DNA from 2 places in the Mesorhizobium sp. WSM1293 genome. Region 2 is predicted to be linked to the other one. Evidence: riboswitches for the same ligand, from Rfam matches in the RefSeq annotation. Region 2 holds a riboswitch; the other holds the start of a gene.
The links. A riboswitch is a leader RNA that binds a small molecule or an ion and turns the genes downstream of it on or off. The one in region 2 is predicted to bind thiamine pyrophosphate.
Positions count from the first base shown of each region.

Region 1: it holds a riboswitch for thiamine pyrophosphate, as region 2 does, so the genes downstream of both, thiB (thiamine ABC transporter substrate binding subunit) here and M729_RS0103150 (YkoF family thiamine/hydroxymethylpyrimidine-binding protein) in region 2, are expected to answer to the same signal.

Region 1 is NZ_AZUV01000014.1:78,122-83,772, forward strand. Features, by position in the region: gene thiQ (thiamine ABC transporter ATP-binding protein) at 1-638, opposite strand, end outside; gene thiP (thiamine/thiamine pyrophosphate ABC transporter permease) at 631-2,256, opposite strand; gene thiB (thiamine ABC transporter substrate binding subunit) at 2,265-3,263, opposite strand; TPP riboswitch at 3,307-3,421, opposite strand; gene M729_RS0118910 (thiamine diphosphokinase) at 3,509-4,168, shown strand; gene M729_RS0118915 (ABC-F family ATP-binding cassette domain-containing protein) at 4,170-5,651, shown strand, end outside.
Region 2 is NZ_AZUV01000001.1:642,005-647,655, forward strand. Features, by position in the region: gene M729_RS01000000134600 (tetratricopeptide repeat protein) at 1-915, shown strand, start outside; gene M729_RS0103135 (ABC transporter substrate-binding protein) at 1,026-2,045, opposite strand; gene M729_RS0103140 (ABC transporter ATP-binding protein) at 2,042-2,806, opposite strand; gene M729_RS0103145 (ABC transporter permease) at 2,803-3,555, opposite strand; gene M729_RS0103150 (YkoF family thiamine/hydroxymethylpyrimidine-binding protein) at 3,660-4,268, opposite strand; TPP riboswitch at 4,259-4,372, opposite strand; gene M729_RS0103155 (hypothetical protein) at 4,561-4,884, shown strand; gene M729_RS0103160 (GSU2403 family nucleotidyltransferase fold protein) at 5,167-5,651, shown strand, end outside.

The DNA of each region.
Region 1 (5,651 bases), on a different contig from region 2:
CCGATGCGGCGTGCATCCTCCGGCTGGTGGGTGACGAACAGCACTGTCATGGCGCGTTCGGCATGAACGGCGGCAACCAGGTCCAGCATCTCGTCGCGCAAAGCCGGTCCGAGCGAAGCGAAGGGCTCGTCGAGCAGCAACACCGGTCGGTCGCGCACCAGCACGCGGGCCAGGGCGACGCGCTGGCGTTCGCCCCCGGAGAGCTCGCGCGGCAGGCGTTTCTCCTTGCCCGCAAGACCGGTGCGCGCAAGCGCCTCGGCGACCGCGGCGCGGTCCGCCTCGGTCAGCCGCAGGGATGGCGAGCGGCCGAGCCCGACATTCTGCTCGACGGAAAGATGCGCGAAGAGATTGTTCTCCTGGAACACCATCGACACCGGCCGCGCCGAGGCCGGCTCGGCGCTGACATCGACACCGCCGATCAGCACGCGGCCCGACCGTGGGGTCTCGAAGCCGGCGACCAGATTGAGCAGCGTCGACTTGCCCGAACCGCTCGGCCCCATGATGGCGGTGATCGTCGCCGCGGCAAACTCGACATCGAAAACAAGCGGCGCCTCGCCATAGCTGCCATAGCTGAACGACACTTTGTCCAGCCGCACCGGCGCGCCCTTCGCGAGCCCGTTGGCCGCCTTTTCACGCATCACGGACCTCCTCCCTTCCCAGCCAGTGCGCCGCCACGATCAACGCGAGACAGACGAGGCCGAGCAGCAGTGCGAGGCCGGCGGCATCCTCGGTGCGGTAGCTGCCCATCCGAGCCAGAAGAAGGTAGGGCAATGTCTGCACGGAATCACTGCCGAACAAGGCAATGACACCGAGATCGCCGAGCGACAGCGCCATGGCGAAAGCGAAGGCCGTGGCGAGCGGTCGCCGCAGCGACGGCCAGTCGACCAGCATCAGCCGGTTCCAGCCCGCAATGCCGAGCTGTGCACAGAGCCGTTCGTGACGCTCGCTCGCTGCATCATAGGCGGGACGCACGGCGCGGAGCGCAAACGGCATCGCCATCACCGCGTTGACGGTGACGACCATGACCGGGGCGAGGGCGAAGACATCGCCGACATGGCGCAACAACAGGAACCAGCCGGCGCCGACGACGATCGGCGGCACGACCAGGACAAAACCGGCGCCTGTATCGGTCGCGTGTTCGAGCAGTGTCTTTGCGCCGGCACGGCGGGTCAGCGCTAGCGCCCGCCGCGCCATGGTCAGCGCCAGCGACAGCATCACCGAAAGCAGCGCCGACAGGAAGGCGAGCGCCGCGCTGGTCAGCGTTGCCTGCCGGACAGTGGCCTCGCCGGCCAAGCGGGCGAGATCGGCACTCAATCCGGCCATCACGGTTGCCGCCATCGGCCCGACAACGAACAGCAGCGCCAGGACGATGAGTAGCGCGTTCAACCAGGTCTCGCTCCGATTGACCGAGAGATAGCGGCGTTGCGCGACCGGCAAATTGGTGTCGCCGACCACATTGGCGCCTAGCCGCGTCAGTGCCAGCACCACGATAAAGGTCAAGGCGATCTGCAGCAGCGTCAGTGCAACGGCCCGTGCGGGATCGAAATCGAAGCGCAGCGCCTGGTAGATGCCGACCTCAAGCGTCGTCGCGGCCGGCCCGCCGCCGAGCGTCAGCACGATCGTGAAGGATGTGATGCAGAGCATGAACACAAGCCCGGCGACGCCGGGCAGTGCGGCGCGCAGCGTTGGCCATTCGATCAGCCGGAACGCCGGCCGCGCCACCATGCCGAGTTGGCTCGCCAGCCGCCATTGGTCGGCCGGTATGGTCTGCAGCGCCTCGAGGAACAGCCGCGTCGCCAGCGGCAGGTTGAAGAAGACATGGGCGACGAGAATGCCGGACAGGCCATAGATGCCCGGCCAGCTTCCGCCGCCGATAACGGCAAGCACGCCGGCGAAATAGCCGGCACGGCCATAAAGCGCCAGGATGCCGAGCGCTGCAACGATGGCCGGCAGCGCCAATGGCACGGCGAAGATCTGCAGGATGAAGGCGCGGCCGAAGAAACGTGGATGCCGCGACAGAGCGCGCGCCACAAACAGCCCCGGGATGACCGAAAGCAGCGTCGACAGGACCGCTTGCCAGAGCGTGAAGCGAATGACGCGAAGCAGATAGGGATCGAAGGCTGCCCAGGCGCCCGAGAAATCATGGGCGCCCTCGAAAAGCAGGCCGGCAAACGCGCCGCCGATCAGCAGCGCGATTGCAGCGAGCGCTACAATGCCGGCACTGACGCGGGAATCCGTGGAATGCGCCGGCGCCATCGCGCTGCCTATTTGCTCATCACCGCCAGCCATTCATCGACCCAGGCCTTGCGGTTGGCGGCGACCTCTTGCGGGCTGAACAGCAAGGTCTTCGTCGGCTTGACCAGTTTGTCGAAGGCCGGATTGAGCGGCTTGTCGGTCTTGCCTGCCGGGAACATCCAGTTGGTCTCGGGGATGGCATCCTGGAATTTCGGCCCGGTCATGAAGGCCATGAACTTGGCCGCCAGCGGATTCTTGGCTCCTGTCGTGGTGATACCCGCCACCTCGATCTGCAGATACTCGCCCTCCTCGAAGGAGGCCGCCTGGTAGCGCTCCGTGTTCTCGGCGACCATGTGGTAGGCTGGCGACGTCGTGTAGGACAGCACCATCGGCGCCTCGCCCTTGGTGAACAGCCCATAGGCCTCGCTCCAGCCCGGCGTCACGGTCAGCACCTTGGCCTTGAGCTTGGCCCAGGCCTCGGGTGCCTTGTCGCCATAGACCGACTTGACCCAAAGAAGCAGGCCGAGGCCTGGCGTCGAGGTGCGCGGATCCTGGATGACGATCTTGTCGTTGGCACTGCCTTCGATCAGCTCCTTCAGGCTCTTCGGCGGCGTCTTCATCTTCTGCGTGTCATAGACGACAGCGAAATAGCCGTAGTCGAAGGGGACAAAAGTGTCGTCGCTCCAGCCGCCCGGCACATTGACATCCGTCACCGCGCCATGCGGCGCGAACAAGCCTGACGCCTTGGCATCGGCGGTGAGATTGGTATCCAGGCCAAGCACGATATCGGCCTTGGTCGATGCGCCTTCCAATCTGACGCGGTTGAGCAGCGCGACGCCATCGGCGACCGAGACGAAGTCGACGTCGCAGCCGCATTCGGCCTCGAACTCCTTCTTCACCACGGGACCCGGACCCCAGTCGGCGGTGAAACTCTCATAGGTGTAGACGGTGAGCTTATCCTTGGCCAAGGCGGGCCCGGACAAGGCCACGACCGTTGCTGAAACAAGAGCGTATAAAAGCGTGCGCATCGGCGCCTCCTTCGTTCGAATTGAAAGGAATTGAGGCGTCGGACTGTCCGAAACGTCTAATCCCTCCGCCGGTACAAACCGGATCAGGTTCAGCGGGTTGGCGAGACTGCCTCTCAGCCGGTCCGCGAAGATCGCGTCCGGCACCCCGTTAGAGCGTTTCGACACATAGGCCGGGCCGATCCGCCATGCAAGCGGGAGTTTGCCGCCTTCCGTTTCCCGTGCCGGGCTGGTAAGGGCCACACGATATGAGCACATTCACCATCCTGCTTGGCGGCGATCTCATCCGTACGCCACGGCTCGACCGTCAGGTCAAAGGCTCCCGCGTCATCGCCGCCGACGCCGGCATCGGTCATGCGCGGTTGCTGGGTCTCGTGCCGGAGCTGTGGGTGGGTGATTTCGATTCGGTGCCGGCCAACCTGCCGGACGATCTCGCTTCCGTGCCGCGCCGGACCTTCCCGGCGGAAAAGGACCAGACCGATGGCGAACTTGCCGTCGCCGCGGCACTGGAGCGCGGCGCGACCCGCCTGGTGCTGGCCGGCGCCTTTGGCGGCAAGCGCGCCGACCACGCTTTTCTGCATCTGTCGCTCGCCCTGCGGCTGGCGGAGGCGGGAACGGACGTGCTTTTGACCAGCGGCGCTCAGGAAGGCATCCCCCTGCTGCGCGGAACGGCCGGCTTCGACTATGCCGACGGCACGCTGTTTTCGGTGCTCGGCTTTTCCGAGCTCGACGGCCTGACCGTCACCGGCGCCAAATGGCCGCTCGCTCACGTCAAGGTGGCGTTCGGTTCGTCGCTGACCATTTCCAACGAGGTCAAGTCCGACAAGACCGGGGGCCGCCTCGAAATCGCGCTCGGCCATGGCCGCGCGATGCTGCTCGCTCATCCCTATCCCTTACCTGAAAGCTGACATGGCCCCGCCCCTTCTCAACCTCGACGGGATAAAACTGACCTTCGGCGGCACGCCGCTGCTCGATGGCGCCGCCTTGACGGCTTCGGCCGGCGACAAGATCGCGCTGGTCGGCCGCAACGGGTCCGGCAAGTCGACCCTGCTGAAGATCGCCGCCGGCCTGATCGAGCCGCAGGACGGCGAAGTGTTCCGCCAGCCTTCGGCGACCGTCCGCTATTTGCCGCAGATGCCCGACATGGAAGGTTTTGCCACTGTCCGCGCCTATGTCGAGGCCGGGCTTGGCCCCGCCGACGATCCCTACCGCGCCAGCTATCTGATGGAGCATCTCGGCCTGTCGGGTGAGGAGCGTCCGAACGACCTGTCGGGCGGCGAGGCGAGGCGCGCCGCCCTTGCCCGCGTCATGGCGCCGGAGCCCGATATCCTGCTGCTTGATGAGCCGACCAACCATCTCGACCTCTCGGTCATCGAATGGCTGGAAGAAGAACTCATCCGCACCTCCTCGGCGCTGATCGTCATCTCGCACGACCGCCGCTTCCTCGAACGCGTGTCGCGCGCCACGGTCTGGCTCGATCGCGGCCAGACCCGCAGGCTGGACAAGGGCTTCGGCCATTTCGAGGAATGGCGCGACCTGGTTCTGGAGGAAGAAGAACGCGAGCAGCACAAGCTCGGCCGCCAGATCGTTCGCGAAGAGCATTGGCTGCGCTACGGCGTGACGGCGCGGCGCAAGCGCAACATGCGCCGGCTCGGCGAGTTGCAGACCATGCGTCAGCGTTTTCGCGGTCATCGCGGGGCCGAAGGGTCGGCGACTATGGTGGCGAGCGACGCCACCGAGTCCGGCAAGCTGGTGATCGAGGCGAAAAACATCGAAAAGAGCTTTGGCGATCTCACCGTGGTCAAGGCGTTTTCGACCCGCATCCAGCGTGGCGATCGCGTTGGCCTGGTCGGGCCGAACGGCGCCGGCAAGACCACGCTCTTGAAGATGCTGACCGGCGAGATGAAGCCGGACGCCGGTTCGGTGCGGCTCGGCACCAATCTGGAGATCGCAACGCTCGACCAGAAGCGCGAGGCGGTCGACCCGCAGGAGACGCTGGCACAATATCTCACCGATGGGCGCGGCGAAAACCTCGTCATCAATGGCGAGCAGCGCCACGTGGTCTCCTACATGAAGGATTTCCTGTTCAAGCCGGAGCAGGCGCGCACGCCGGTGCGCGAGTTGTCCGGCGGCGAGCGGGCGCGGCTCCTGCTGGCGCGCGTGCTGGCGCGGCCGGCAAACCTTCTGGTGTTGGATGAGCCGACCAACGATCTCGACATGGAGACGCTGGAACTGCTGCAGGAGCTGGTTGCCGGTTTTGCCGGCACAGTCATCCTGGTCAGCCACGACCGCGATTTCCTCGACCGCACCGTGACCAGCCTGATCGCGCCGGATGGTGAAGGCCGCTGGATCGAATATGCCGGCGGCTATTCCGACATGCTGGCGCAGCGC
Region 2 (5,651 bases):
CAACCGAACAATGCGGACGCCTATCTACTGCGCAGCCGCGGCTGGGCCGCCAAACATGATTGCGATCGCATCATTGCCGATTCCACAAAGGCAATCGGCCTTCGGCCGACCGACGCGGAAGCTTGGTACAATCGTGGTTTCTGCTGGAATAAGAAGGGGAAATACGACCGCGCCATCGCCGATCTCGATGAGGTCCTGCGCCTCGATCCGAACTTTACCAATGCCCGCGAGGAGCGCGATGCTGCGGCAGCAGCCAGTTCAACTTCCGGTCCGGCCGCATCGAGCAACGCTGCTCCGGGAGCCGCCCAGGCGTTTTTCAACAAGGGTCGAGCGTTGCATGATAAGCGCGACTATGACGGCGCCATTGTACAGTTCGACAAAGCGGTTGCACTCGATCCCGCGTTCCATGACGCCTATTTCGCCCGCGCCTTGGCCTGGAATGCCAGACAGGACTACGATCGCTCCATCGCCGATTACAGCAGGGCGATCGCGCTCGATCCGAATTTTGCCCCGACCTATTACGGACGCGCTCAGAATTATACCTTGAAAGAAGACTACGAGCGGGCACTTGCCGACTACGACAGGGCCATCGACCTCGCCCCCGCCGAAGCCAAGGTCTATGCCGATCGCGGTCTCGTTCGGATGGGGAATCATGATGACGCCGACGCCTATAGCGATTTCGAAAAGGCGCTCAGCCTCGATCGCAACAACGTTTATGGTTACTACGGCAGAGGGGTGATCCGGACAACCAGGTCAGACTATGACGGGGCCATTGCCGACCTCAGCAAGGCGATCAAGCTCGATCCCAATTTTGTCGGTCTCTACGAGGCACGGAGTCGGGCCTGGGACGCCAAGGGCAACCACAAACGGGCCGCGGCCGACCGCAAGAAAGCGCGCAGGCTCGGTGCGAAATGAGGGCGCGGTCTATTGACCGCCGGGCCGACTACTTTGCAAAAAAATTGCGTCACAATTGGTGGCGACGCCTACTTCCTTGCGGAGCCGGCCACGGTCCACACCGAGGACGCCTAGGCTAGAAATTCGTTGTTGAAATAACTCGCGAAATCAGGGCGTTGCGCCAGAATTTTGCCGTCGGGATCGCGCAAGATGCCGGAGGCGAAAAGATAGTCGCCGATCGCTTCCATCTTAGCCGGATCCATCGTCCCGATGGCGCCGCTTTGGCTGCGTAGATAATGGTCGTCGGCCAATGCCTTCAGCGAGGCGTGGATCAGCGCCGGATTGGTCAACGCATCCTTGTTTGCAGCGATCAGCAGGGTTGCCGCATCGTCGGGGTGGTCGACAGCGAACTGGTAGCCGCGCCGCGTCGCCTGAACGAAGTCGGCCGCAGGCTTGGGATTGGCCTGGAGATAGGCTTCGCTCGAAGAGATCAGTGTCGTGTGCTCGTCAGGCACGCCATAATCGGCATAGACGAAGCTGCGCTGCTTGACGCCCTTGAGCTCGGCTTCGACACCCTCCCACGTCGAGACTTCAAGCGTGAAATCGACCGACCCATTGGCCAGCGCCTCATAGGCTGAGGTGCCGAGCGTCACCGTCTCGAAATTGCCCTTGCCGCCGTCGTGGCGGATGATGGTCGATATCAGCGCGTTTTCCCAGGCACTGCCGAAGCCGCCATAGATCAAGCCGTCGAGGCTTCTCGGGCTTACGATCTCGTTGCGTGCCGCATTGAAGACCACGCGGCCGGTTTCGGACTGCACCACCGCATAGACGCCCTTCAGGTCCGCTCCGGCGGTTCTCTGGGTGAACAGGCTGATGGTGCCGTTGATGCCGAAATCGGCGACGCGATTTGCAACCAGCGTGCCCGCACCGGTATCGCTGTAAGGCAGGATGTCGACCTCGAGCCCGGCCTCGCGATAGAAGCCCTTGTCGCGGGCGACGAACAGTCCGATGTGGTTGGTGTTGACCGTCCAGTCGAGGGCAACGGTGACCTTTTGTGCCGATTGTGCTTGGGCTCGCCCCGATCCGGCAACGAGCGGAAGGCCTGTGGCAAGCGTGAGCAGCAAGGCCTGCCGGCGCGTCAAGTCAGTCATGGTCGTGTCCTTTTGGATGGGTTGGGGTTGAGGATGATGTCGAGGATTTCGGCCTCGAGCGCGCTTGCCTGCCGTGCGGCTTGGCCGCCAAGGCTGCGCGGGCGCGGGAGCGGCACCTTGATTTCACGCACGATGCGGGCCGGGCGCGCCGACAGCACATAGACGCGGTCGGACAGGAACACGGCTTCGCGCACGTCATGGGTGATCAGCAGCGCCGTCCAGCGGTGATGCCGCCACATCTGTTCGAGCCAGCGCTGCATGGCGGTGCGGGTCAGTGCATCGAGCGCGCCGAACGGCTCGTCGAGCAGCAGCATGTCGCGCTGCTGCACCACGGTGCGCAGCAGGGCCGCGCGCTGGCGCATGCCGCCCGAGAGCTGCCCGGGGAAATGTCGCTCGAAGCCGGCAAGCCCGAACTCGGCAAACAGCGGCGCGACGCGCGCCCGCGCCGCCTTGCGCCTGATGCCTTGCACTTCGAGTCCAAGCGTCGCGTTGTCGAGGATGCGCCGCCAAGGCATCAGCGCATCACGCTGCGGCATGAAGGCAAAGCGCTTGCCGTGGTCATCGAGCGGCTCGCCGTCGAAGAACATCTCGCCCTCGCCATGCTCGGCGCCGGTCAGAAGCTGGAACAGCGTCGATTTTCCGGCGCCCGAAGGTCCAAGGATCGAGACGAATTCACCGGCGCCGACGCTGAGCGAAATATCGGCCAGCACGTCGAGCCCGCCGAACGCCTTGCGCACATGCCGCAGCTCGAGCCGGTTCATCGCCGCGGCCCCTTCCCTGCGATTGCCTTGTCGGCTCGCTCCCAGGGCATGGCCAGGCGCTGCAGCAGCACAGTCAACCCGAACAGGACAAGTGTCAGCGCGGCGCTGACACCGACGGCGGCCAGCACCAAATCGGGGCGGAAATTGTTCTTGGCGTTGAGCATGTATATGCCCAGCCCCTTCGCGGCACCGGCATATTCGGCGAAGATGGCGCCGACCACGGCATAAGTGATGGAGATCCTGAGGCCAGCAAAGAAGTAAGGCAGTGCTGAAGGCAGCCGCGCCAGCACGAAGATGCGCCGGCGCCCTGCTCCCATGGCGCGCAGCATTTGGCCGATCTCGGCCTCGGTCGACTCATAGCCCTCGACCAGTGCGACCAGCATCGGAAAGAAGGTGACCAGCGCCACCAGCATGATCTTGGGCGCCAGTCCGAAGCCGAACCACAGCACCACCAGCGGCGCGATCGCCACCAGCGGCAAGGTCTGGCTGACGATGAAGACGGGAACCAACGCGCGGCGCAGCGGCTGGAAGAAGTCGACCAGCATCGACAGCGCAAAAGCGGCGCTGAGCGAACAGGCAAAGCCGAGTAGCGTGGCGCGGATGGTCGGAACGGCGTTGTTGGCCAACGCCTCGCGATTGAGCATCGCTTGCTCGAGGACGCGCGACGGCGCCGGCAATATCGTCGGCTTGATGCCGGAATAGGTGGCATAAAGCTCCCACGCCAGCAGGAGCAACCCGACCGAGACCATGGCCGGCACTGCCTTGGCAAGAAGGCTCGCGATCCGGCGCGAAGCGACTGACGATGAGACCACGGGAGATAACCTTTGACGGCCGCGCGGAAGCGGCGGCAGCTTCAGACAGCCGACGGGCTGTTGGCCGAGACCGTGACGTCGAGAGTTACGTGGCCGGCGCCTGGTCCGAAGCGACAGAAGGCCTCGTCCAGCGCCGAAAAGATCGCACCGGCATCACCGCGCAATTTCGTGCAGAAATGCTTGGAACGCTCATAGACGCCGGACTGCTTGAGAAAGTCGATGCAGCCGTAAATCTCGTCCATGTGGTCGTCGGTGCCCATCACATAGAGCGAGAACTGCGCGGCCGCCGGCTGGCCGGTGACAGCAGCATTGCGCACCGCCGCGATGGCCGCATCCCTGCGCGGGCCGAGTGGCCCGACCGGCCCACCAAGTGCATCGGAGCGGCAGATCGGATCGTCCGGCTCGCCAGGGCAGCCGCGCGAGATGGTGGCGGACAACACGCAATGTTTGCCGCTGCGTGCCGCCGCCACGAAGAGGTCGCGCATGGCAGGAAACAGCACTTCGGGCGGCCCGACCAGCAAGGTCGAGATGTCGTCGGTCTCGATCCTGAGCTTGTCGCGCCAGGGATCGAGCGCGCCAAGCCCGCCAAGGATGACACCGACGAAATCGTCGGTCATGGGATATAGGGAAATCTGTGCGCCTGAAAACACCGCCCGCCTCGCTCCGCTGGTATTACCCAGATCAGCTTCTAGGGTCTGTGGGCTTGCCGCCCCCGTCTCAGCCCCGACCGTACGGAGCACCCCTGTGGATGTGCGCCTTAAAGCATCATTCGGGTTGAAGGGAAAGCCGTTTTTCAGCACACTGCGCCAAAAGGATTGCGCCAGTCGTGGTGCGCCTGAGCGGAATTTTGTCGGGAACCTTCACTGCCGCGACCGGTTGTCCCCATAGTCGCGATGCGATCACCTTCGTAAGAATGAGCGACGAGTTCACAGAAATGGAGACATGAAAATCCTCGCAGCTTCGGCTCTCACCATTGGCCTGGCGACATCAGCCATGGCGCAAAGTGCTGACGATAACGGTGCAAACGGAGGCGGCAGCGGCAAATCGGTGACGGTTGAGCCGAACACGCCGGCTTCACCCAATACGGTCGAGCCGGACACTGTGGACCCGGGCATAACCAACAGCACGACCGGCATGCCCGATGGCATGAATTCCAACGCGGATGAAAACTGCCCGGCCGGTCCGCAGGGCGCACAGCCAGATGCCAACGGCACCTCGCCGGGCACGGCTTCGCCGACAGTCAACGACAACCATTGCGGCAAGTAAGTTGTCGCCAATTGGAGCGAAAACCCGCGGAGCGAATGCTCCGCGGGTTTTCGGCGCATCGTTAATCGCCGGACAGCGTCTGACGGCCGGTATGCGCATGCCGCAGGAAATCGACGCAGGCGCGCACCGCTGGCGGTGTATGGCGCTGCTTCTGATAACAGGTCGGGCGATTATAAGGTTTTCGCAATTTTCTTATAACCACTTGAAACCAGGAGCAGAAGCGCGCAGTTATAAGAGAACTGCAAATTTCTTATAACGCAAAGACCCTGGTCGGACGCCGCCATGAAATCGATCGATATTGCTTATCGCACTCTGTTCGCTGAACTCGTGCAACGAAGCCTGGATGCCTCGTTCCAAACTGACTTCTCGACGGCAGGCAATTTCGTACGGGTTCCGGTAAAAGGCCGCGACTACTGGTATTTCGAGGAGACCAGACCGAAGACGACAAGACGATATGTCGGTCCGGCCGACGATCCCGAGATCGCAAAACGCGTCGCCGCCTTCAGGGAAATCAAGAGCGATCTGAAAAGCCGTCGTAAGCTCGTATCGACGCTTGTTCGCGAGGCCGGGTTGATGGAGCCGGAAAAATTTACCGGCGATATCGTCGAAGCTCTTGGCAAGGCCGGGTTTTTCCGCTTGCGGGGCGTACTTGTCGGCACGGTCGCATTCCAGACCTACGCCGGATATCTGGGCGTAAGGCTGCCGGGGGTAGCGCTACAGACAGGCGATGCCGACTTTGCCCAATTTCACTCGGTCTCCGTCGAAGT